DNA from 4 places in the Klebsiella sp. WP3-W18-ESBL-02 genome. Region 1 is predicted to be linked to each of the others. Evidence: predicted binding sites of a transcription regulator. Region 1 holds the regulator's gene; each other region holds the start of a gene.
The links. Region 1 encodes sigma-54, which starts transcription at its own class of promoters, with help from an activator protein. Its sites were predicted from a motif close to GTTGGCACANNTTTCGCTNT; they were not measured.
Positions count from the first base shown of each region.

Region 2: a site for sigma-54 is predicted at 3,319-3,338, ahead of H7R56_RS17185 (amino acid ABC transporter substrate-binding protein). Genes of this name have one in related genera too.
Region 3: a site for sigma-54 is predicted at 2,604-2,623, ahead of H7R56_RS09440 (branched-chain amino acid ABC transporter substrate-binding protein). Genes of this name have one in related genera too.
Region 4: a site for sigma-54 is predicted at 2,920-2,939, ahead of H7R56_RS22790 (gamma-glutamyltransferase family protein). Genes of this name have one in related genera too.

Region 1 covers NZ_AP021972.1:585,736-591,394, forward strand. Annotated here, with positions in the region: gene rapZ (RNase adapter RapZ) at 1-646, opposite strand, end outside; gene ptsN (PTS IIA-like nitrogen regulatory protein PtsN) at 680-1,168, opposite strand; gene hpf (ribosome hibernation promoting factor) at 1,225-1,512, opposite strand; gene rpoN (RNA polymerase factor sigma-54) at 1,535-2,968, opposite strand; gene lptB (LPS export ABC transporter ATP-binding protein) at 3,014-3,739, opposite strand; gene lptA (lipopolysaccharide ABC transporter substrate-binding protein LptA) at 3,746-4,300, opposite strand; gene lptC (LPS export ABC transporter periplasmic protein LptC) at 4,269-4,844, opposite strand; gene kdsC (3-deoxy-manno-octulosonate-8-phosphatase KdsC) at 4,841-5,407, opposite strand; gene kdsD (arabinose-5-phosphate isomerase KdsD) at 5,423-5,659, opposite strand, start outside.
Region 2 covers NZ_AP021972.1:3,589,006-3,594,664, reverse strand. Annotated here, with positions in the region: gene H7R56_RS17200 (amino acid ABC transporter ATP-binding protein) at 1-534, opposite strand, end outside; gene gltK (glutamate/aspartate ABC transporter permease GltK) at 534-1,208, opposite strand; gene H7R56_RS17190 (amino acid ABC transporter permease) at 1,208-1,948, opposite strand; gene H7R56_RS17185 (amino acid ABC transporter substrate-binding protein) at 2,115-3,038, opposite strand; gene lnt (apolipoprotein N-acyltransferase) at 3,476-5,014, opposite strand; gene corC (CNNM family magnesium/cobalt transport protein CorC) at 5,020-5,659, opposite strand, start outside.
Region 3 covers NZ_AP021972.1:2,006,201-2,011,859, forward strand. Annotated here, with positions in the region: partial or broken gene H7R56_RS09425 (IS110 family transposase) at 242-435, shown strand; gene cho (excinuclease Cho) at 550-1,425, opposite strand; gene H7R56_RS09435 (GNAT family N-acetyltransferase) at 1,670-2,374, shown strand; gene H7R56_RS09440 (branched-chain amino acid ABC transporter substrate-binding protein) at 2,763-3,881, shown strand; gene H7R56_RS09445 (ABC transporter permease subunit) at 3,961-4,875, shown strand; gene livM (high-affinity branched-chain amino acid ABC transporter permease LivM) at 4,885-5,659, shown strand, end outside.
Region 4 covers NZ_AP021972.1:4,745,120-4,750,778, reverse strand. Annotated here, with positions in the region: gene uvrA (excinuclease ABC subunit UvrA) at 1-2,079, opposite strand, end outside; gene ssb1 (single-stranded DNA-binding protein SSB1) at 2,338-2,874, shown strand; gene H7R56_RS22790 (gamma-glutamyltransferase family protein) at 3,111-4,721, shown strand; gene oxlT (oxalate/formate MFS antiporter) at 4,754-5,659, shown strand, end outside.

The DNA.
Region 1 (5,659 bases):
GAACCTCGGTGTGCCTGTCGAGGAACGCGGCGACCGGTTTGTCGAGGCCGGTCATCGGACGCAGCTTCGGATCCCAGTGCGGGTTCGGCAGGAAGCGCACGTCGAAAACGTAATCGGCGTCAATAGGGATACCGTGCTTGAAGCCGAAGGATTCAAATACCATCGTCAGCTCACGCTCGCGTTTACCCAGAAGACGGGTACGCAGCATTTCCGCCAGCTCGTGAACGGACATCTCGGAGGTATCGACGATCAGATCGGCGCGAGAGCGCAGCGGCTCCAGCAGGTTGCTCTCTTCATCAATGGCGCTTTCCAGCGACAGATTCTTACTTGAGAGGGGGTGCAGACGACGGGTGTCGCTGTAGCGACGAATCAGCGTATTGCGATCGGCATCGAGGAACAGAAGCTGCGGGGAGAAGTTGTCCGGCAGGTTCTCCATTGCACGTTCGAAGATTTCCGGCGTTTCGGGCATGTTACGCACGTCAATGCTGACGGCGGCCGATATCTCGCGGTCAGCCAGCGTTTTCGCCAGTTCCGGCAGCAGCACCACCGGCAGGTTATCCACGCAGTAGAAGCCCATATCTTCCAGCGCCCTCAGGGCCACTGATTTTCCCGAGCCAGAGCGGCCGCTGACGATCATCAGTACCATGTACCGTTTCTCCTCAGTACGATGTGATGTCCATTATGCATCATCGTGGGTTTCCGTATCGGTGATGATTTGATACAGCTCTTCGTCGCTCTGCGCGGCGCGCAGGCGGCGACAAATGGTTTTATCCGCCAGACGTTTTGCCACCAGGGAAAGCGTATGCAGGTGGGTTTTGGTCTGGTCTGCCGGCACCAGTAGCGCAAAGAGTAAATCGACCGGCTGGTTGTCGATGGCGTCGAAGGCGATTGGCGTTTCCAACTGCACAAACACGCCGACGGCGCGCAGCGTATCTTCTTCCAGCTTGCCGTGCGGGATCGCGATACCGTTACCGATGCCGGTACTGCCCATTTTTTCACGGGTCAGAATGGCTTCAAACACCACCTGCGGCGGCAGGCTAAGTTGTTTAGCCGCCAGCTCGCTGATGATCTCAAGCGCGCGTTTTTTACTCTGGCAGTGTACTGCACTGCGGGTACATTCCTGGTTAAGGACATTGCTCAGTTGTAGAGCCGAATCGTTATTTGTCATAATTTCACCTAAGCGCCGCCCGATATGCCGGGCATATCGGGCGGCTGCTCGGACAATCAATGTTGTTTTAGTTTATCTTTGTGCTTGTTTAACTGTCTCGCCAGTTTATCGATTAAACCGTCGATAGCGGCGTACATATCCTGCCCTTCCGCGCTGGCATGAAGTTCGCCCCCGTTAACGTGCAGTGTAGCATCCGAGATGTGCGTCAATTTCTCCACTTTTAACACAATATGGACCTGATTGATCCTCTCGAAGAATTGTTCCAGCTTGCTGAATTTCGCATTCACGAATTCGCGCATTGGCTCGGTAATTTCGACGTTGTGTCCAGTGATGTTGAGCTGCATAGTGTCTTCCTTATCAGTAGTGTCAGACCAGCTGTTTACGCTGGTTAGACGGCGGAATGGATAAAGACTCTCGGTACTTTGCAACGGTGCGCCGTGCCACCATGATACCCTGTTCAGAGAGCATGGTGGTCAGTTTACTGTCGCTCAGTGGTTTTGCGGGATTCTCCGCGGCAATCAATTTCTTCACCAGTGCACGAATCGCCGTGGACGAGGCTTCGCCGCCGCCCTCGGTGCTGACGTGGCTGGAGAAGAAATACTTAAGCTCGAAAATGCCCCGTGGGCTATGCAAATACTTCTGCGTGGTAACACGCGAAATCGTGGACTCGTGCATTTCGACGGTCTGGGCGATGTCCGCCAGCACCATCGGTTTCATATACTCTTCGCCAAGATCGAAAAAGGCCTGCTGCTGTTCAACGATGCAGCGGCTGACGCGCAGCAGCGTGTCGTTGCGGCTTTCCAGACTCTTAATCAGCCACTTCGCTTCCTGCAGGTTGCTGCGGATAAACTGGCTGTCGGCGTCGTTGCGGGCGTTATTGCACATGCCCGCATAGTGCTGGTTAATCTGCAGACGCGGGATGCTGTCGGCGTTCAGTTCCACCACCCAGCGATCGTTCACCTTACGCACCAGCACGTCAGGAATGACGTATTCAGGTTCACCGGTCTGGATCGATTGGCCGGGGCGCGGATCTAATGACTGGATCAGATCGACCGCTTCTTTCAGCACGTCTTCTTTCAGCCGCGTGACGCGCATCAGCGAACGGAAGTCATGGTTGGCGAGCAGATCCAGATGCTCACTGATGATTAGGCGAGCTTCATCAAGACGCGGCGTCGTAGGTGAGAACTGGGAAAGCTGGATCAGCAAACAGTCGCGGAGATCTTTGGCGGCGACGCCTACCGGATCGAAGCGTTGGATACGCTTCAACACCGCTTCCACTTCATCGAGGCCAATCTCGTCGTCGCCGATGCTTTCGCGAATATCTTCCACGGAAACGGTGAGGTAGCCGGTGTCGTCCACCGCGTCGACGATGGAGGTGGCGATGGCGCGGTCGGTATCGGTAAACGGCGTCAGTTCAACCTGCCACATCAGGTAATCCTGCAGCGACTGGGTTGTTTCGCCCTGGTAAACCGGCAGCTCGTCGTCCTGGTAGTCGGCCCCGGTGCCGGAAGGCGTCCCGGCGGTATAGATCTCGTCCCAGCTGGCGTCAAGCGGCAGCTCTTCGGGCATATCGGGCTTTTCCAGCGCGTCAACGCTGTCCAGCGTTTCGTGATCGGTGGCTTCCTGAGTTTCTACTTCTTCGTGAAGATCGGTTTGCTCGAGCAGGGGGTTGCTCTCCAGCGCCTGCTGGAGTTCCTGCTGAAGTTCCAGCGTAGACAGCTGCAGCAGACGAATAGCCTGCTGCAGCTGTGGCGTCATGGCAAGCTGTTGGCTGAGCCTTAATTGCAAACCTTGCTTCATGTTCAGAACGAATATCTCCCGCTAACGTCGTTAACCACTACCCTATCAGAGTCTGAAGTCTTCCCCAAGATACACGCGTTTAACATGTTCGTCTTGTAGGATCTCCTGAGGGGTACCGTGGGCAATCAGATGCCCCTGGCTGACGATATAAGCGCGTTCACACACCGCCAGCGTTTCACGGACGTTGTGGTCGGTAATCAGTACGCCAAGGCCGCTGTCGCGCAGGTGTTCGATAATACGTTTAATGTCGATAACCGAAATCGGGTCTACGCCGGCAAACGGTTCATCCAGCAGGATAAATTTCGGGTTTGCCGCCAGCGCGCGGGCGATTTCGACGCGGCGGCGTTCCCCGCCGGATAGCGCCTGGCCCAGACTGTCGCGCAGATGCTCGATGTGGAACTCTTCCATCAGCTCTTTAGCACGGTCTTCACGCTGTTCGTTGCTCAGATCGTCGCGGATTTGCAGCACGGCCATCAGGTTATCGTAAACGCTCAGACGGCGGAAAATAGAGGCTTCCTGCGGCAGATAGCCGATACCCCGGCGCGCGCGCGCGTGCAGCGGCAGCAGGCTGATGTCTTCGTCATCAATGATGATATTGCCCGCGTCGCGCGGCACGATCCCAACCACCATGTAGAAGGTGGTGGTTTTACCCGCGCCGTTTGGCCCAAGCAGACCCACAATCTCACCGGAATTCACGGTCAGACTGACATCTTCCACTACGCGGCGGCCTTTGTAGGCCTTCGCCAGATTTTTTGCAGTTAATGTCGCCATAACGGATTAGTTACTCTTCTTCTGTGCCGGAGCCTGATCTTTGGACTTGTCCTGCAGCTGGGATGGCACCAGAACGGTGGTCACGCGTTTGCCTTTATCGCTAAACGCCTGCATTTTCTGTTCCTTGACCAGGTACGTGATCTTGTCGCCCTTGATGTTGCTGTCGAGCTGCTCAAGGTAAGCGTTGCCGGTCAGCACCACGAAGTCGTTCGCCAGCTCATAGCGCATTTTCGACGCATGGCCTTTCACCGGTTTGCCGTTGTCCTGCATCTGGTAGAAGGTGGCCGGATTGCCGTAGCCTTCAATAACTTCTTTACCCTGCTGATTCGCAGGGCGGGTCACGACCACTTTGTCAGCGTTAATTTTGATTGTGCCCTGGGTGACGACGACGTTGCCGGTAAAGGTCACGACGTTGCCCTGCATATCCAACGACTGCTGATCGGATTCAATGTGAATCGGTTGATTGGTATCGCCGGTCACCGCCATGGCCGGCAGGCTAGCGGCCAGCAGAGAAGCGACGAGCGCCAGCTTAAGGCTGAGTTTGTTTGTTCTGAATTTCATAAGAGGTTCTAACCTTTTCAATCAGCTCGGCGTTTTTGCTGCGTAAATTGCCGCGCATTTTCAGGCCGCTGGAATTAAATGTTGTGCCGTATAACGTCACCAGATCGTCAGAGGAAACATCCTGAGTTATCAGGTTTACCTGGGCATTATCCGTCGTAATCTTACGCAGTTGTGCGTCTTCTGTCAGCGCGTTGATTTCAACGTGCCCGTAGAGGTACAGCATGCGGTCGTTGGTCAGCTTCGCTTTATCGGCTTTAATCGACCAGGTTGGCACCTTGGCGGCGTCAAATGTTGTCAGTACGGGGCGAGTAAACCACGACAGACTCTGATCGGAAAAATACTCCACGTGTTCGGCAATTAACCGGTAGGAGAGCGCGCCTTCGGGGCTGTACACCACCGTATCGGTATGCTCGCTTTTATAAGTTGGATCGCCAGCGTTTGTTGTCACCGGGCCGCTGTCTTCTTTATCGGCAAGATTAAGGCCGATCAGGACAAGCGCCACCAGCGATAGCAGAATGATAACCCAACGTCTGGTTTTACTCATATGGATTGCCCTTTGGCTTCGTCCAGCTTCCCTTGCGCCAGCAGCAGCAGATCGCAGACTTCACGAACCGCGCCGCGGCCTCCCGCAATACGCGTGACGTAATCAGCGCGCGGTGGCAGCAGCGGGTGCGCGTCCGCTACCGCGACGCTGAGACCGACTTCTGCCATGACCGGCCAGTCGATCAGATCGTCGCCCACGTAGGCCACTTCCTCTGGCTGAAGATCAAGCTTCGCCAGCAGTTCACGGTAGGCAATGAGCTTATCCGACTGACCCTGATAGAGATGCGTGATGCCGAGCGTCGCGCAGCGGTCTTCTAACAGTTTAGCTTTTCGCCCGGTAATAATCGCCACTTCGATGTCGGAGGTAAGGGCACAGCGTACGCCGTAACCATCGCGAACGTTGAAGGCCTTCAACTCTTCGCCGTTGTTGCCCATGTAGATAAGGCCATCGGACAGCACTCCATCGACGTCGAGGATCAGCAGGCGGATTTTCTCCGCCTTCGCGATAAATTGTGGACTCACCGGCCCGTAGCAGGTAGCGACCGATGCGACAGCATTACTCATTATTTATATCCTTGATTACACTACGCCTGCGCGCAGTAGGTCGTGCATATGTATCACACCTAGCAGATGGTCGCCATCGGCAACCAGCACGCAGGTGATATGACGTGATTGCATCAGGTTCAGCGCGTCGACCGCCAGGATACCCGGACGAATGCGGATACCGCCCGGCGTCATGACGTCGGCAATGCCGAGGCTGCGCACGTCGACGCCATTGTCGAAAATGCGTCGCAGGTCGCCGTCGGTGAAAATACC
Region 2 (5,659 bases), 2.2 Mb from region 1:
GACATCCAGCACTTCGTTGATCATTTCAGGATCGAGCGCGGAGGTGGGTTCGTCAAACAGCATGGCGACCGGATCCATACACAGCGCGCGGGCGATCGCCACGCGCTGCTGCTGACCGCCGGAAAGCTGCGCTGGAAACTTGTTGGCGTGCGCGGAAAGACCGACGCGCTCAAGCAGCTTTAAGCCCTTTTCGCGGGCGGCCGCTTTATCTCGCTTCAGCACCTTAACCTGCGCCAGAGTGAGGTTCTCAATAATCGACAGGTGCGGGAACAGCTCGAAGTGCTGGAATACCATGCCGACGTGAGAGCGCAGCTTTGCCAGATTGGTTTTCTTGTCGTTCACCTTGGTGCCGTTGACAAGAATTTCCCCTTGTTGCACGGGTTCCAGACCGTTGACGGTTTTGATAAGCGTGGATTTGCCGGAGCCGGACGGCCCGCACACCACCACCACTTCGCCTTTTTTTACTTCCGTGGAGCAGTCGGTCAACACCTGAAAGTGACCATACCATTTAGAGACGTTTTTCAGGGTAATCATTATACGGTCCTTTTCTTCAAGTAGCTGACCAGCAGCGAGGCGCTAAGACTAATCACAAAATAAACAAAACCAGCAAACAGAATCATTTCTACCTGGGTACCGTCACGTTCGCCGATAGTTGAGGCGGTACGGAAGAAGTCTGCGAGGCTTAACACGTATACCAGCGAGGTATCCTGGAACAGCACGATCCCCTGAGTCAGCAGCAGCGGCACCATGGCACGGAAGGCCTGCGGCAGAATGATAAGCTTCATCGACTGCCAGTGGGTCATCCCCAGCGCCAGCGCAGCGCTGGACTGGCCGCGTGAAATACTCTGGATACCGGCGCGGATAATCTCGGAGTAATAGGCGGCTTCGAACATCGAGAACGCCACCATTGCCGAGATCAGGCGAATATCGCTTTTCGGTGACAGCCCCAGTACGTTTTGCAGGAAACCGGGCACAATCAGGTAGAACCACAGCAGCACCATCACCAGCGGGACGGAGCGGAACACGTTGACGTAGGCTTTGGCAAACCAGGCAATCGGCTTGAAGGATGACAGGCGCATGACCGCCAGCAGCGTCCCCCAGACGATACCGATAACAATTGCCGTAACGGTAATTTTGAGCGTGACGACCAGACCTGCAATCAGGTAGGGCATCGACGGAACGATAGAACTCCAGTCAAATTCGTACATTATTTACCCCCCAGGTTGCCGGGCAGGCGGATTTTCCGTTCTACCACAGCCATCACTAACATAATGACCGCGTTAATCAGCACGTATGCCAGGGTAATCGCCGTAAAGGATTCCCAGGCGTGCGCGGAATAGTCCAGCAGCTTGCCGGCCTGTGCCGCCATATCGACCAGACCGATGGTGGAGGCGATGGCTGAGTTCTTCACCAGGTTCATCATCTCTGAGGTCATCGGTGGCACGATCACGCGATAGGCGTTCGGCAGCAGCACGTAGCGATAGGTTTGCGGCAGCGTAAGCCCCATCGCCAGCCCGGCGTTTTTTTGCCCGCGCGGCAGCGACTGAATTGCCGCACGCACCTGCTCACAAACGCGCGCGGCGGTGAACAGACCCAGGCAAATCATTGAGGAGAGGAAGAACTGAATGTTTGGATCCAGCTCGGATTTAAACCACATGCCGAGGTTTTCCGGCAGCAGCTCCGGCACCACAAGGTACCAGGTAAAGAACTGCACGATCAGCGGCACGTTGCGGAACAATTCGACGTAGCAGGTGCCGATACCCGATAAGAACCGGTTAGGCACGGTACGCAAAATGCCGAACAGCGAGCCGACGAGAAACGCGATAATCCAGGCGGTGATAGAGAGCGCGACGGTGACCTGGAAACCGCTCCAGAGCCAGCCGAGATAGGTGGTGTTGCCGAAAGGGGCCTGTTGTAAAAAGATGCCCCAGTTCCAGTCTATTGACATAATAAACTCCAGAAAAAAAAGGGTAGCAGTACGACCTGCTACCCTCGAAGATTGTTGAACAGCGTTTTGCGGTATTCAGGCCAGGTGGGGAACGACCACCTGACGTATAGTCTGTCCGTGCTGAACCACAATCGAGAGGGCAGATTTTTCCGCCCCATATTTTTTATTAGTTAAGCGCTTTATCGTTTGGCGTTTTGAACAGCGTTTTCATCTCTTCCGAGAGCTCAAAGTTCATGTTCAGATTTTTAGGCGGAATCGGGTTCTTAAACCACTTATCAAACCACTTGGTGGCTTCGCCGGAGGTCTGCGCCTGGGCGATAGTATCGTCCATCAGCTTTTTAAACTCAGGGTCATCTTTGCGCAGCATACAGCCATAGGCTTCCTGGGACTGCGGTTTGCCGACAATTTCCCAGTTGTCCGGTTTCTTGGCTTTCGCTCGTTCGCCGGCCAGCAGCGCGTCATCCATCATAAAGGCTACCGCACGGCCGCTTTCCAGGGTGCGGAAAGAGTCGCCGTGGTCTTTGGCGCTAATGATGCGCATATTCATTTTCTGCTCGTCGTTCAGCTTGTGCAGCAGAACTTCGGAGGTGGTTCCGGAGGTCACCACTACCGCTTTGTCTTTCAGATCCGGGAAGTCTTTAATCGGACCGCCTTTTTTCACCAGCAGGCGGGTGCCGACGACGAAGATGGTGTCAGAGAAGGCGGCCTGCTTCTGGCGCTCGAGGTTGTTGGTGGTTGAGCCACACTCGAAGTCAAACGTGCCGTTTTGCAGCAGCGGAATACGGTTTTGAGAGGTAATTGGAATCAGCTTCACGTCCAGCTTCGGGTTGTTCAGCTTTTTCTTTACCGCTTCAACGATGGCGTTGGAATAGTCCTGAGAGTAACCGACCACTTTCTGCTGGTTATCGTAATAGGAGAACGGCACGGATGATTCGCGGTGACCCACGACGATAACGCCGTTTTTCGCGATTTTTTCCAGAGTCGATTGCTGCTGTGCGGCATCGGCGGCTGGCTTTGCGTCTTCAGCATGTGCCAGACCGGCGGTAACACCCATGACCAGCATGGCAGCGGCCAGTTTACGTAATTGCATATCCAACTCCTTTATCCTCTGCATCGGTAAGGATGCATTGATACCCATTGTGAATGTTGTGTTGTTATCACTGCGTCTTTAGCGTGCAGCGTTATCTGTGTTTGTTAGCATTTAGTTTGGCTTAATGTAAAGATTTTGCTGCGTTATTGTTTATTTTTGCGAAGCACACCGCACCGCTTTGAGGCAATAATCGCCGTTTGCACAAAAATGGTGCTACCGGCGGCGTGTCGTGGTGCAACCCAGTTGCCCCTGGCGGTGATATGCAGCTTCTTGATTATATAAAGCAATTGGCGTGCCAGAATGGGGCTTGGAAGAGGAAGTGCTGGTGGGGAAAATCGCGTAGGCCTGATAAGCGTAGCGCCATCAGGCCCGATGCAGCGCGACTGCCGGATGGCGGCGTACCGCCTTATCCGGCCTACATTCGATAGTGCAATACTTTATTTGCGACGTTGACGCAGGCTCATCACCAGGGCGCCAAAACCGAACAGCGCGGTAATCAGCCATAGCGTCCAATCACCGGTGCGCGCATACGGCGTCAGGCCGGCGGTTGGCGTCACCTTGGTGGTCAGTACCTGACGGGTGAACTGCGGGATCATATCCTGAATTTCACCGCGCGGGCCAATCACTGCCGTAATGCCGTTGTTGGTGCTGCGCAGCAGCGGGCGCGCCAGCTCCAGCGCGCGCATCCGCGCCATCTGGAAGTGCTGCCACGGGCCGATGGACTTACCGAACCACGCGTCGTTGGAGATAGTCAGCAGGAAGTTGGTGTCCGGGCGGAAGTTGTCGCGTACCTGCTGGCCGAGAATGATCTCGTAGCAGATCGCCGCAGTCAGCTTCAGATTATGCGCCTGCAGCTGCGGTTGAATGTACGGCCCGCGGCTGAAGGAGGACATCGGCAGGTCAAAGAACGGCGCCAGCGGGCGCAGAATTGATTCCAGCGGCACAAACTCACCAAACGGCACCAGATGGTTTTTGTTATAGCGGTTGCTGGATTCATAGCTGTACGGGCTGTCTTTGCCCAGCGTGATGATGGTGTTATAGGTGTCGTAGCGATTCTGCTTATTAAGGCGTGAGTCGACGATACCGGTAATCAGCGTGCTGTCTTTGGCGCGCAGTAAATCGTCCATCATGCTGAGGAAGCGCTGCTGGTTGATTTCCAGATCCGGAATTGCCGACTCCGGCCAGATAATCAGCTGCGATTTGCCCATCACCTGCTCGGTGGCGTCGAGGTAGACTTTCAGGGTATTCAGCAGCTGGTTTTCGTCCCACTTCAGCGCCTGAGGGATGTCGCCCTGTACCAGCGAAACCTGGGTCGTTTTGTCGGTTTGCAGGGTATACCACTGGATATAGCGCAGCGGGAAGGGCAGTGCGAACAGAATGACGCCAGCCGCCAGCGGACGCCAGTTGCGGGTAACCAGCGCCAGCGCCAGCAGGCCGCTCACCGCCATCAGCAGGAAGTTAATCGCGCCGACGCCCATCACCGGCGCCAGTCCTTTCAATGGGCCGTCAATCTGGCTGTAGCCAAACTGTAGCCATGGGAAGCCGGTGAGCACCCAGCCGCGCAGGAACTCGGTAAGCTGCCAGACCACCGGGGCGGCGATTGCCATGCGCACCCAGTTTGTCTTCGGCCATAAGCGCGACAAAATACCGGCAAAAAGCCCGGTATAGAGCGAGAGATAGGCGGCCAGCAGCACCACAAGAAAGACGTTAACCGGGCCGGGCATACCGCCGAACTGCGCAATACTCACGTAAACCCAGTTGATACCGGAGCCAAACAGGCCGAAGCCCCAGGCATAACCGATAGCGGCCGCCTGCACCGGGCGACGGTTGAGCGTCAGCCCTTGCAGGCCCATCAGCGATATTATCGCCGCTGGCCAGATGTCATAAGGAGAAAAAGCCAGCGTACCGCTGGCTCCGAAAAGTAGCGCCAGCAGCAGGCGAATGCGCTGGCGTTCAAGCAATGAGGCAAATGCCATGGAGATTATTCGTCCAGTTTCGGTTGGGGGGAATCGTCCGGAATCTTAACATGAACCTGAATAATACGACGGCTGTCGGCCATCGCCACCTTAAACTGGTAACCATCGATGTCGATAGTTTCCCCGCGCGCCGGCAGATGACCGAAAGCCTGCATGACCAGACCGCCGATGGTATCGACCTCTTCATCGCTGAAGTGAGTGCTGAAGGCATCGTTAAAGTCTTCGATCGACGCCAGCGCACGCACCGTCCAGGTGTGGCGGCTCAGCTGACGGAAGTCGATATCGTCTTCTTCGTCATACTCGTCTTCAATCTCGCCGACGATAAGCTCCAGAATATCTTCGATAGTCACCAGGCCCGAAACGCCGCCAAATTCATCGATAACGATAGCCATATGGTAGCGCTGGGAGCGGAACTCCTTGAGCATCCGGTCAACCCGTTTGCTTTCCGGTACGACAACCGCGGTGCGTAACACTTTATCCATGCTGAAGGCTTCGGCATCGCTGCGCATAAACGGCAGCAGATCTTTCGCCATCAGAATCCCTTCAATGTGATCTTTGTCCTCGCTGATGACCGGGAAGCGCGAGTGGGCGGACTCGATGATCACATCGAGACATTCGTCCAGCGTTTGGTTGCGTTTCAGGGTG
Region 3 (5,659 bases), 1.4 Mb from region 1:
AAACGCCAGGGCTTGTATTTCTTCGCGTTTCGCAGAAACGTCAATTAACAGGACAGTTAGGGTAATCCCCCCAATTTTAATGGAGGTGATAAGTAGAATAGGGACATTCGCTGAATATGCTGCATCGTGTTTAGCCATTCAGTGCCATATTTAGGCGTTTGGGATTATAAAACGATTGCCACTGGGCCGCATAGTTTTACATTGCATCCAGTGAGTGAGCTTCCTGTACTCCATTTGCATCTTCCGAAGTCTGAAAAACGATGGGTGCCCGTGACAGGTTCTATAAGCTTTAGCGAAGCTGATCATACGATCACTGACTATATCGTCGTATATTACCGCCCGCAAAGGCCGGATGACTATAACGGTGGGTTATCCCCAAACGAATCGGAAAACCGATACAGCAAAAACTTTAAATCGGTGGCGAGTTTTAGTTGATCACTACACACTCCGGGTACCATGGGAAAGTAAAGAATAATCAAAGCAATAAGCAGTGTCGTGAAACCATCTACGGGGGTTTTTTTTGTTTTTGTCCCTTGTGTTCACTGCGCCTCAGCCATCGCTTTCCCCACTCAGATCGATAACGGCTGCACTGCCTGACATCAGCGTTTTACACAAAATCTTATAGCCATCGTGATCGAAACCGGCCTGCTGGCGCGATAGGGTTGCAGCTTCGGCAAGCGAACCAACCGAGCCCAGCCACATCCAGTTGCGGATAATATGATACTGAATGAGATCATCGCTCTCCTCTGGCAATGCGATCGCCCCACGCCACGGCCAGCAGATGAGCTGAAGCTGCTCAAGTGCACAAAGCAACCTGTGGTGGTGTGCGTCGAGGGTCTCTTTACCGCAGCAGGCACCGGCGCAGCGGTGAAGCGCCGAGCGAAAACAGCCGCGCCCTTTATTCAGCGGTTCGAGGCCGAGCAATCCGTAACAGAGCCGGTGCGCGTCGGCAATAGACCGCAACGCTTCCAGCGCAGTGCGACGATTGGCGAACAGCCCGTATAAGCCAGCGTGATGAGAAAAGTCGATTTCTTTTGCGTACACTACCTCAGGCTTTCTGTTCTGCATATGCAACGCGCACAGCTGGTGGCTGCGGCGCAGGCGCTTATTGAACAGCGGCTGCTGTGCTTTAATCATTTTAGCTTCCAGCAGCAGTGCGCCGATTTCCCCCGCGGTGCGCGTCCAGCTTATTCTTTTCGCCTGATAGAGCATGGCGGCTTCATCGGGCGTACGCAGGTGTGACAGCACCCGGCTGCGCAGGTTGATGCTTTTCCCAATATAGAGCGGCAACGTTTCACTTTCGCCATGAAAGACATACACGCCGGGCAAGGGTGGGATCGCCGAAATAAACGGGCGCAGGTGCTCGGGGTACGCGTATATTGCGGCGGGGGAAAATTGTGGGCGGTACGTTGGGCGTGAGGGCAAGTGGCCTCCGGTATCTGTTTATTTAAACAGTATAACGACAAAATCCAGAGGGCTCCAGAATGGCCAGGGGAACACGTCAATCGTTGGGGCGGGGAGTGTCAGGCCGGATACAGAATATCGCGCCGGGTATTCATGATGTTATGGACGATATTATTCTTATTGCGCATAGTAAAATTTACAAATGTGTAACATTCGTGGTCTTTCTGCTATAACCCTTAGTTTACCGTTTTGACAGGAAATGTTTATGCCGGAAATCAATGAGTTTGGCCAGTGGGTAAACGATCGTATCCCCGACTGGCAGGGGGCCGGGGCGCTGGCGCGTGCGCCGCTGTACGGCCGCTTTTGTTGGCTGGAACCCCTCAATGCAGCGCGTCACGCCGCCGATCTGTACGAGGCCTACGCGCAGGGCGAAGAGAGCGACTGGACGTGGCTTGCCAGTTCGCGCCCCGACTCTCTTGTCGCCACCGAACGGTGGGTGCAGGTCAAAGTTGATGACGCTGCGCTGGTGCCTTATGCGGTGATCGACCGACGCACCGAGCGGGCAGTCGGACTGGTCAGTTTTATGGCCATCGATCGCCAGATGGGGTCGGTAGAAATTGGCCACGTGACGTGGTCGCGGTTGATGAAACAAACGCCGCTGGGAACCGAAGCCGTGTGGCTGCTGCTGAAAAATGCGTTTGAACAGGGCTACAGACGGCTGGAGTGGAAATGTGATTCGATGAATCTCGAATCCCGCCGCGCCGCCGAGCGCCTGGGGTTTAGCTGGGAAGGGCGCCTGCGTCAGCGGATGATCCGTAAAGGTCGCACCCGCGATAGCGACTATCTGTCTATCATCGACGGTGAATGGGCGCGCTGCGAAGCGGTCATCTGTGCCTGGCTGGCTGAAACTAACTTTGATGCGCATGGGCGGCAAATTCAGCGTCTGGAAACGTTCAGGGACAACGCGTGATCTGACGTTACGTTAGCGTCAGACCCTCAGCGGCAGGCCGTTGCACCATTAGTTAACATAAGTTGCACAATTTGCAACAAAAATGCACAAACCGTGACTATTGCAATATTTATGTACTTTATTGTTAAGCAGATGTGATCCCTCCCGTAATTTCACTTCGCCGGTGCAGAGGCCCTGCAACGGCGCTCTATACTCAGAATTGTCAAAATCCGAGCGCGGGTTGTGCAAAGTTGGCAACCATTTTGCTTAATGATTTGGCCTGAGAAGCGTAAGGAAACCTCGCCGTTATCAGCAGGATATTGTCAGGATGTCGTTTGTCCGGCGCAATGCGCCGGTGGTTCGGCTTCACACCGTAATGCATAAACCTCTTTTGCTAAGGTAGATAATAATGTCGCTGAAATTAATAAAAAGTCCGCTTTCGATTGTGTTGGCAGGGTGTCTGGTGACGGCGTTTTCCGCCCAGGCCGATATCGTTATTGGCGTTGCCGGGCCTTTTACCGGGCCTAACGCGACCTATGGCGATCAATATTGGCACGGTGCGACTCAAGCGGCGGAAGATATTAACGCCGCCGGTGGGATTAACGGCGAAAAGATTAAGCTGGTGCAGGGCGATGACGCTTGTGAACCTAAACAGGCCGTAGCGGTAGCGAACCGTCTGGTCGATCAGGATAAAGTTCAGGCCGTTGTCGGCCACTTCTGTTCATCTTCTACTATGCCGGCTTCCGAGGTCTATAACGATGCCGGGGTGCTGGCGATTACCCCGGGGTCAACCAACCCGCTTATTACCGAACGCGGTATGAATGACATGTTCCGTATGTGCGGCCGCGATGACCAGCAGGGTGACGTTGCCGGCAACTTCATCATTGATAAGCTGAAGGCGAAACGGGTGGTTATCATTCACGATAAAGATACCTACGGTCAGGGCCTGGCGGATGCCACCCGCGCAGCGCTGGCCAAACGCGGCGTGAAAGAGGTGATGTATGAAGGCCTGTCGCGCGGCGAGAAAGACTTCAACGCGCTGGTGACCAAAATTGGTGCGCAGAAGCCGGACGTGGTGTTCTTCGGCGGCTGTCATCCGGAAGCCGGACCGCTGGTACGCCAGATGCGTGAGCAGGGCGTGCAGGCGAAATTCTTCTCCGGTGACTGCATTGTGAACGAAGAGATGGTGACCGCTGCCGGCGGACCACAGTACACCAATGGCATCTACATGACCTTCGGCAAAGATCCGCGCCTGATCCCGGACGGTAAAGCGGTGATTGAGAAATTCCGTGCCAATAAGTTCGAGCCGGAAGGCTATACCCTCTATTCCTATGCTTCTATTCAGGCTATCGCAGCGGCGTTTAAAGCCGCAGGACCCGACTCGGCGAAAGCCAGCGCCTGGCTGAAGGCCAATCCGGTGGAAACCGTGATGGGTAAAAAAGCCTGGGACAGCAAAGGCGATCTGAAAGTCTCCGACTATGTCGTTTATCAATGGGATGACAAAGGCAAGTATAAGGAAGTTGAGTAACCGGATGGAGTCACGCTCAGCGCCGGTATGGCAGCATACCGGCGCTTTAAAACATGGCCAATAACACGAGCGCGCGAAGATGGAGACATTCTTTTTACAACAGTTAGTCAATGGCTTGACGCTAGGATCGGTCTACGGGCTTATCGCCATTGGTTACACCATGGTTTACGGTATTATCGGCATGATTAACTTCGCCCACGGCGAAGTGTATATGATCTCCGCCTATCTCTGCGCCATTGGACTGGCGCTGCTGTCCTTCTTTGGCCTGCACTCTTTTCCTCTGCTGATCCTCGGCACGCTGGTGTTTACCATCGTGGTGACGGGGGTATACGGCTGGACGATTGAGCGTATCGCCTATAAGCCCCTGCGTAACTCCACACGCCTGGCGCCGCTGATTTCGGCGATCGGCATGTCGCTCATTTTGCAGAACTACGCGCAAATCAGCCAGGGGCCGCGTCAGCAGGGCGTGCCGACGATGCTGGACGGCGTACTGCGCCTGCATCTGGGTGAAGGATTTGTGCAGATAACCTACACCAAAATCTTTATCCTGCTGGCCTCGTTTGCCGGGATGCTGCTGCTGACCTGGATAATCGGCCACACCCGTCTTGGGCGAATGTGCCGTGCGGTACAGCAGGATCGTAAAATGGCCTCCATTCTGGGGATCAATACCGATCGCATCATCTCGCTGGTGTTCGTTATTGGCGCGGCGATGGCAGGGCTTGCCGGGGTATTAATTACCATGAACTACGGTACGTTTGATTTCTATGCCGGGTTTATTATCGGCATCAAAGCCTTCACCGCGGCGGTGCTGGGCGGTATTGGTTCATTGCCAGGCGCGATGCTCGGCGGGCTGTTGCTGGGCGTGGCTGAAGCGCAGTTCTCGGGGATGGTCAACTCAGACTATAAAGACGTGTTCTCGTTCGGGCTGCTGGTGGTTATCCTGATTTTCCGTCCGCAGGGGCTGCTTGGCCGCCCGATTGTGGCCAAGGTGTAGGAGCGGACGATGACCCATTCAACGGCTTCACACGATGCGTTTTCACTCAAGCGCTGCATTCTGGATGCGATATTTTCAGGGCTGGTGGCGCTGATTATTTTTGGTCCCATCGTCGGCGTTGTGCTCGATGGCTACAGCTTTAACTTTGAAGGCCAGCGGTTGGTCTGGATTGTTGCTGCCGTAATGGTCGGCCGCTTTGCGCTGAGCGCATTGGCGACCACCCGCGTCGGCAGACGGTTTGCCTCGCGGTTTGAAGGCGATAGCGCGGGCGTCTATGTCCGCGCTCCGGGCTATAAAAGCCAGCTGCGGTGGGTGATTCCGCTGGTGCTGGCGCTGGCGGTCTGCTTCCCGTTTGTGGCCACCAAATATGTGCTGACGGTGGCGATCCTCGGCTTGATCTATGTGCTGCTGGGATTGGGGCTGAATATCGTGGTGGGCCTTGCCGGGCTGCTGGACCTGGGCTACGTGGCGTTTTACGCCATCGGCGCGTACGGCCTGGCGCTAGGGGATCAGTATCTGGGCCTCGGTTTCTGGTCGATGCTGCCGCTGGCGGCGTTGATGGCTGCGGCCGCCGGGGCGCTGCTCGGCTTTCCGGTGCTGCGAATGCACGGCGACTACCTGGCGATCGTCACGTTGGGCTTCGGTGAAATTATTCGTCTGATCCTCAATAACTGGCTGAGTTTTACCGGCGGGCCCAACGGTATTTCCGCGCCGCCGCCCACCTTCTTCGGCCTTGAATTTGGTCGGCGGGCGAAAGAAGGGGGCATACCGTTCCACGAGTTCT
Region 4 (5,659 bases), 1.0 Mb from region 1:
GATCGGGCTTTGGTCGATATCGATAACCTTATCGAAGTGCTCCAGCCCCTGCACGTCGCGATATGGCGCGGGCTCAGCGATGGTGGCGCCGTTCAGCTGGGTTTGCGCGATCGGGAACAGAGTATCGTTAATCAGCGTTGATTTCCCTGAACCGGACACGCCGGTAATGCAGGTAAACAGGCCTACCGGCAGCGTCAGCGTCACGTCCTTCAGGTTGTTACCCGATGCGCCGGTCAGCTTCAGCACTTTTTCCGGATCGGCCGGTACACGTTGTTTTGGCACTTCAATTTTGCGTTTTCCGCTCATGAACTGGCCGGTTAACGACTCCGGTATCGCCATAATGTCGTCCAGCGTGCCTTCCGCTACCACCTGGCCGCCGTGTACGCCAGCGCCAGGACCAATATCGATCACGTGGTCGGCGGCGCGAATCGCGTCTTCGTCGTGTTCGACGACGATAACCGTGTTGCCGAGGTTACGCAGGTGAATCAAGGTGCCGAGCAGGCGTTCGTTATCGCGCTGGTGCAGGCCGATAGACGGCTCATCCAGCACGTACATCACGCCAACCAGCCCGGCGCCGATCTGGCTTGCCAGGCGGATACGCTGCGCTTCGCCGCCGGAGAGGGTTTCCGCCGAGCGGGAGAGCGTCAGGTAGTTCAGGCCGACGTTAACGAGGAACTTCAGACGATCGCCAATCTCTTTCAGCACTTTTTCAGCGATTTTTGCCCGCTGGCCGGAAAGCTTCAGGTTATTGAAGAAGTCCATCGCGTGACCGATGCTCATGTCTGAGATAGTCGGTAGCGGGGTATTTTCAACGTACACGTGGCGCGCTTCGCGGCGCAGACGGGTACCGTTGCAGCTGGCGCATGGACGGTTGCTGATGAATTTCGCCAGCTCCTCGCGCACCGCGCTGGACTCCGTCTCTTTATAGCGACGCTCCATGTTGTGCAGCACGCCTTCGAACGGATGACGGCGCACGGAGGTATCACCGCGATCGTTGATGTACTTGAATTCAATCGGCTCTTTGCCAGACCCGTACAGAATGGCTTTCTGCGCGGCCGCGTCCAGGCTTTCCCACGGCGCTTCTACGTCGAACTGATAGTGGTCCGCCAGCGACTTAAGCATCTGGAAGTAATAGAAGTTACGGCGATCCCAGCCGCGGATTGCGCCGCCGGCCAGCGATAGCTCGGGATTCTGAATCACGCGGTCCGGATCGAAATACTGCTGTACGCCCAGCCCGTCACAGGTCGGGCAGGCGCCCGCCGGGTTGTTGAACGAGAACAGGCGCGGCTCAAGCTCGCGCATGCTGTAGCCGCAAATCGGGCAGGCGAAGTTGGCGGAGAACAGCAGCTCTTCCGCTTTCGGATTGTCCATATCGGCGACCACGGCCGTGCCGCCGGAAAGCTCCAGCGCGGTCTCAAATGACTCTGCCAGGCGCTGGGCCAGATCGTCACGGACCTTAAAGCGGTCGATGACCACTTCAATGGTGTGTTTCTTTTGCAGCTCAAGCTTCGGTGGATCGGACAGGTCGCAGACCTCGCCGTCAATACGCGCGCGGATGTAGCCCTGGCTTGCCAGGTTTTCCAGCGTTTTGGTGTGCTCGCCCTTACGCTCTTTGATGATCGGTGCCAGCAGCATCAGGCGTTTGCCTTCCGGCTGCGACAGCACGTTATCGACCATCTGGCTAACGGTTTGCGCCGCCAGCGGCACGTCGTGATCCGGACAACGCGGCTCGCCGACGCGTGCGTACAGCAAACGAAGGTAGTCGTGAATTTCGGTGATAGTACCTACCGTTGAACGCGGGTTGTGCGAGGTCGATTTCTGCTCGATAGAAATCGCCGGCGACAGGCCTTCAATATGATCGACGTCCGGCTTTTCCATCAACGACAGGAACTGACGCGCGTAGGCAGAAAGCGATTCTACGTAGCGACGCTGTCCCTCGGCGTAGAGGGTGTCGAATGCCAGTGAGGATTTGCCAGAACCCGAAAGCCCGGTCACGACAATCAGTTTGTCGCGAGGGATGACGAGGTTGATGTTTTTGAGATTATGGGTGCGGGCGCCCCGAACTTCGATCTTATCCATTCACCTTTCCCGGTAGAAGATACACGGATTGCCTGGTTTGTTTGAAGGACAAACGGCAGAAACGGCTAATTATGACACAATTTAACCTGAATGAATATACAGTATTGGGTGCCTGCTTCCAGCGTGCAATGCAAAAATGTCGTCACCCAGTTTGTTTGTCTGAATAGACCTCACATGCTATCAAAGCGCCACTTTGTAATGCTACAATCCCCCGTTTACACTTATTAAGTAACTAGACTCGTATCAGGAGAGACAATCATGGCCAGCAGAGGCGTCAACAAGGTGATTCTCGTCGGTAATCTGGGCCAGGACCCGGAAGTACGCTATATGCCGAATGGTGGCGCAGTCGCCAACATTACGCTGGCTACTTCCGAATCCTGGCGTGATAAAGCGACCGGGGAAATGAAAGAGCAGACCGAATGGCACCGTGTAGTGCTGTTTGGCAAGCTGGCGGAAGTGGCAGGTGAATACCTGCGTAAGGGCTCTCAGGTTTATATCGAAGGCCAGCTGCGTACCCGTAAATGGACCGATCAGTCTGGCGTTGAAAAATACACCACCGAAGTCGTGGTCAACGTGGGTGGCACCATGCAGATGCTCGGCGGCCGTCAGGGCGGCGGTGCACCGGCAGGCGGCAACATGGGCGGCGGCCAGCAGCAGGGCGGTTGGGGTCAACCTCAGCAGCCGCAGGGCGGCAACCAGTTCAGCGGCGGCGCGCAGTCTCGCCCGCAGCAGCAGTCTGCTCCGGCACCGTCTAACGAACCGCCGATGGATTTCGATGACGATATCCCGTTCTGATAAGCCGCCGCTCAACGGCCCTTATTAAGACGTTCAAAACCCTGCTCCGGCAGGGTTTTTGCTTTTTTATTGCGCACCATCTGCCCACATCAGCACCGCTTCGGTGCGTCAATTGCTCTGTATTGCGCTCATTATTTTCGGCTTAATTAGATTAACTAAATGAAAATTAATATAAATTTATATCTGGCACGTTTTGTGCCTACATCAGTGTATACACACATGTAGGCAAGGTGCAGATGATGACTCAGATCCAATCAGCAAAATGTATGCAGGGCATGGCCGTTGCGCCGCACTCGCTGGCTGCGGAAAGCGCGGTGGCCGTTTTACGCGATGGCGGTAATGCGGTTGAAGCAATGGTGGCTGCGGCGGCGACTATTGCTGTGGTTTACCCGCATATGAACGGCATCGGCGGTGATGGATTCTGGTTAATCTCCCGGCCCGGCGAAGAACCTGTGGCGATTCAGGCCTGTGGCTTCGCGGCGGAAAAAGCGAATATCGATTTTTATCGCCAGGCGGGTTATGCACAGGTGCCGGTGCGCGGACCGTTGGCGGCCAATACCGTTGCGGGCACGATTGGCGGTTGGGAACGTGCGCTGGAGTGGGCGAGAGAATATGAGGCAAATGCGCCGCTGCCGTTAACGCGCTTGTTAAAGGACGCCATACACTATGCGCGTCATGGCGTGCCGGTTAACGCAGGGCTGCATCAACAGATTGCCGTACGGCTGCCACAGCTGGGCCAGTATCCAGGATTTTGCGGTCTGTTTGCGCCTGAAGGGCAGGCGCTCGGCCCAGATGAATTGCTGCTTCAGCCTGCACTCGCCAACACGCTGGAACGGCTGGCAACCCATGGGCTGGGTGATTTTTACCACGGTGAGACCGCCCGCCTGATCGCCAGCGAACTGGAGGCAGCCGGAAGCCTGCTGCGCTTTAGCGACCTTGACGCTTATCGTGCCGCACGGGTGAAGCCGCTGGCGCTGGAAACGGAGAGAGGGACGGTTTATAACCTTCCACCGCCGTCGCAGGGCCTGGTTTCGCTGCTGATTACGGGCATGATTGAGCAGCAGCGTAACAAGGGGGCTATTGCCGACGAAGCCGATTTTGTCCACCACTGTGTCGAAGCCACCAAGCTGGCTTTCAGCCTGCGCGATAGCCATATCACTGATCCGGCCCACATGACACTGGATCCACAATCGCTGCTGACGGCAGACAGCATCGCTCAGCTCAGCGCGCAGATTGTTCCCGACCGGGCGCAGGCCTGGGGTAAAGGTCGCGGGCCGGCGGATACCATCTGGATGGGCGTTATTGATGCTTCCGGCACGGCGGTCAGCTTTATTCAGAGTATCTATCACGAATTTGGCAGCGCGGTGGTTCTTGCCGATAGCGGCATCATCTGGCAGAACCGCGGAAGTAGTTTTTCGCTGGATCCCAATGCCACTAACCCCCTACAGCCGGGTCGTCTGCCGTTCCATACCCTTAACCCAGGGTTGGCGAGGCTGAGCAATGGCGACGCGTTGGTCTACGGCAGCATGGGCGGCGACGGCCAGCCGCAGACGCTGGCAGCCATCTTTGACCGCATCCTCCATCAGAACATGACGCCTCAGGCGGCGGTCGCCGCGCCGCGCTGGTTATTAGGGCGCACCTGGGGTGAGAGCAACGACACGCTTAAGATTGAAAGCCGCCTTAGAGCGGAGACTACCGAGACCCTCAAACAGTACGGCCATGACGTCGAGATATACCCCCCTTATGACGACCTCATGGGGCATGCCGGGGCAATCCTCCGGCACCGCAACGGCATGCTGGAAGGCGGAAGCGACCCGCGCAGCGACGGTGGCGTCGCCCGCTGGTAACCCAGCATTTTTCCAAATGAAACATTCCTGGAATGACGCGGCGCGCAAAGCGTGCCCGCTTTCTGGCGACATTTTTTCGTCTATTGGAGCGTAAAATGACCGTTCTCAGAGAACCTTTGGTGGCACCAAAATTGGGCAAATGGGCGCAGCTGGTGCTGGGTCTTATCTGTATGGCCTCTATCTCCAGTCCGCAGTATGTGTGGACGCTGCTGACCAAACCGCTGACGGAAAAGCTGGGCGTAGGCCTGCCGGAGCTGCAGGTGACCTTTTCGCTGTTAATTATTCTACAGACCTTTTTTTCCCCCTTTCAGGGGCGGCTGGTTGAACGATTTGGCCCCCGGCTGTTGATTTCCATTGGCACGGTGATGGCGGGAATGAGCTGGGTGCTCTCCGCTCATATTAACGGCCTGATGGCGCTGTACCTGGTGTACGGCTGCATCGGTGGATTGGGCACCGGGATTGTGTATATCGGCGTGGTGGGGCTGATGGTGAAGTGGTTTCCGCAAAACCGTGGTTTTGCTGCGGGGGCGGTGGCTGCGGGTTACGGCATGGGGGCGATATTAACCACCTTCCCGATCTCGATTTCTCTGGGTCACTACGGTCTGGAGCAGACCATGACCGTGTTCGGCATCGTCTTCGCCGCCGTGGGGTTGCTGGCCAGTCAGGGGCTGAGCCTGCCGCCCAATTCGACCGCGCAGCCCGCCAGCCGGAAAATCGTGCAGGGAACGCGTCAGTTTTCCTCTCGTGAAATGCTGCGCCAGCCGCTGTTCTGGCTGATGTTCGCCATGATGGCGATGATGTCCACCTCCGGGCTCATGGTCACCTCGCAGATGGCCATCTTTGCCGAGGATTTCGGCATCAGCAAAGCCGTGGTATTCGGTATGGCCGCGCTGCCGCTGGCGTTGACCATCGACCGCTTTACTAACGGGCTGACACGG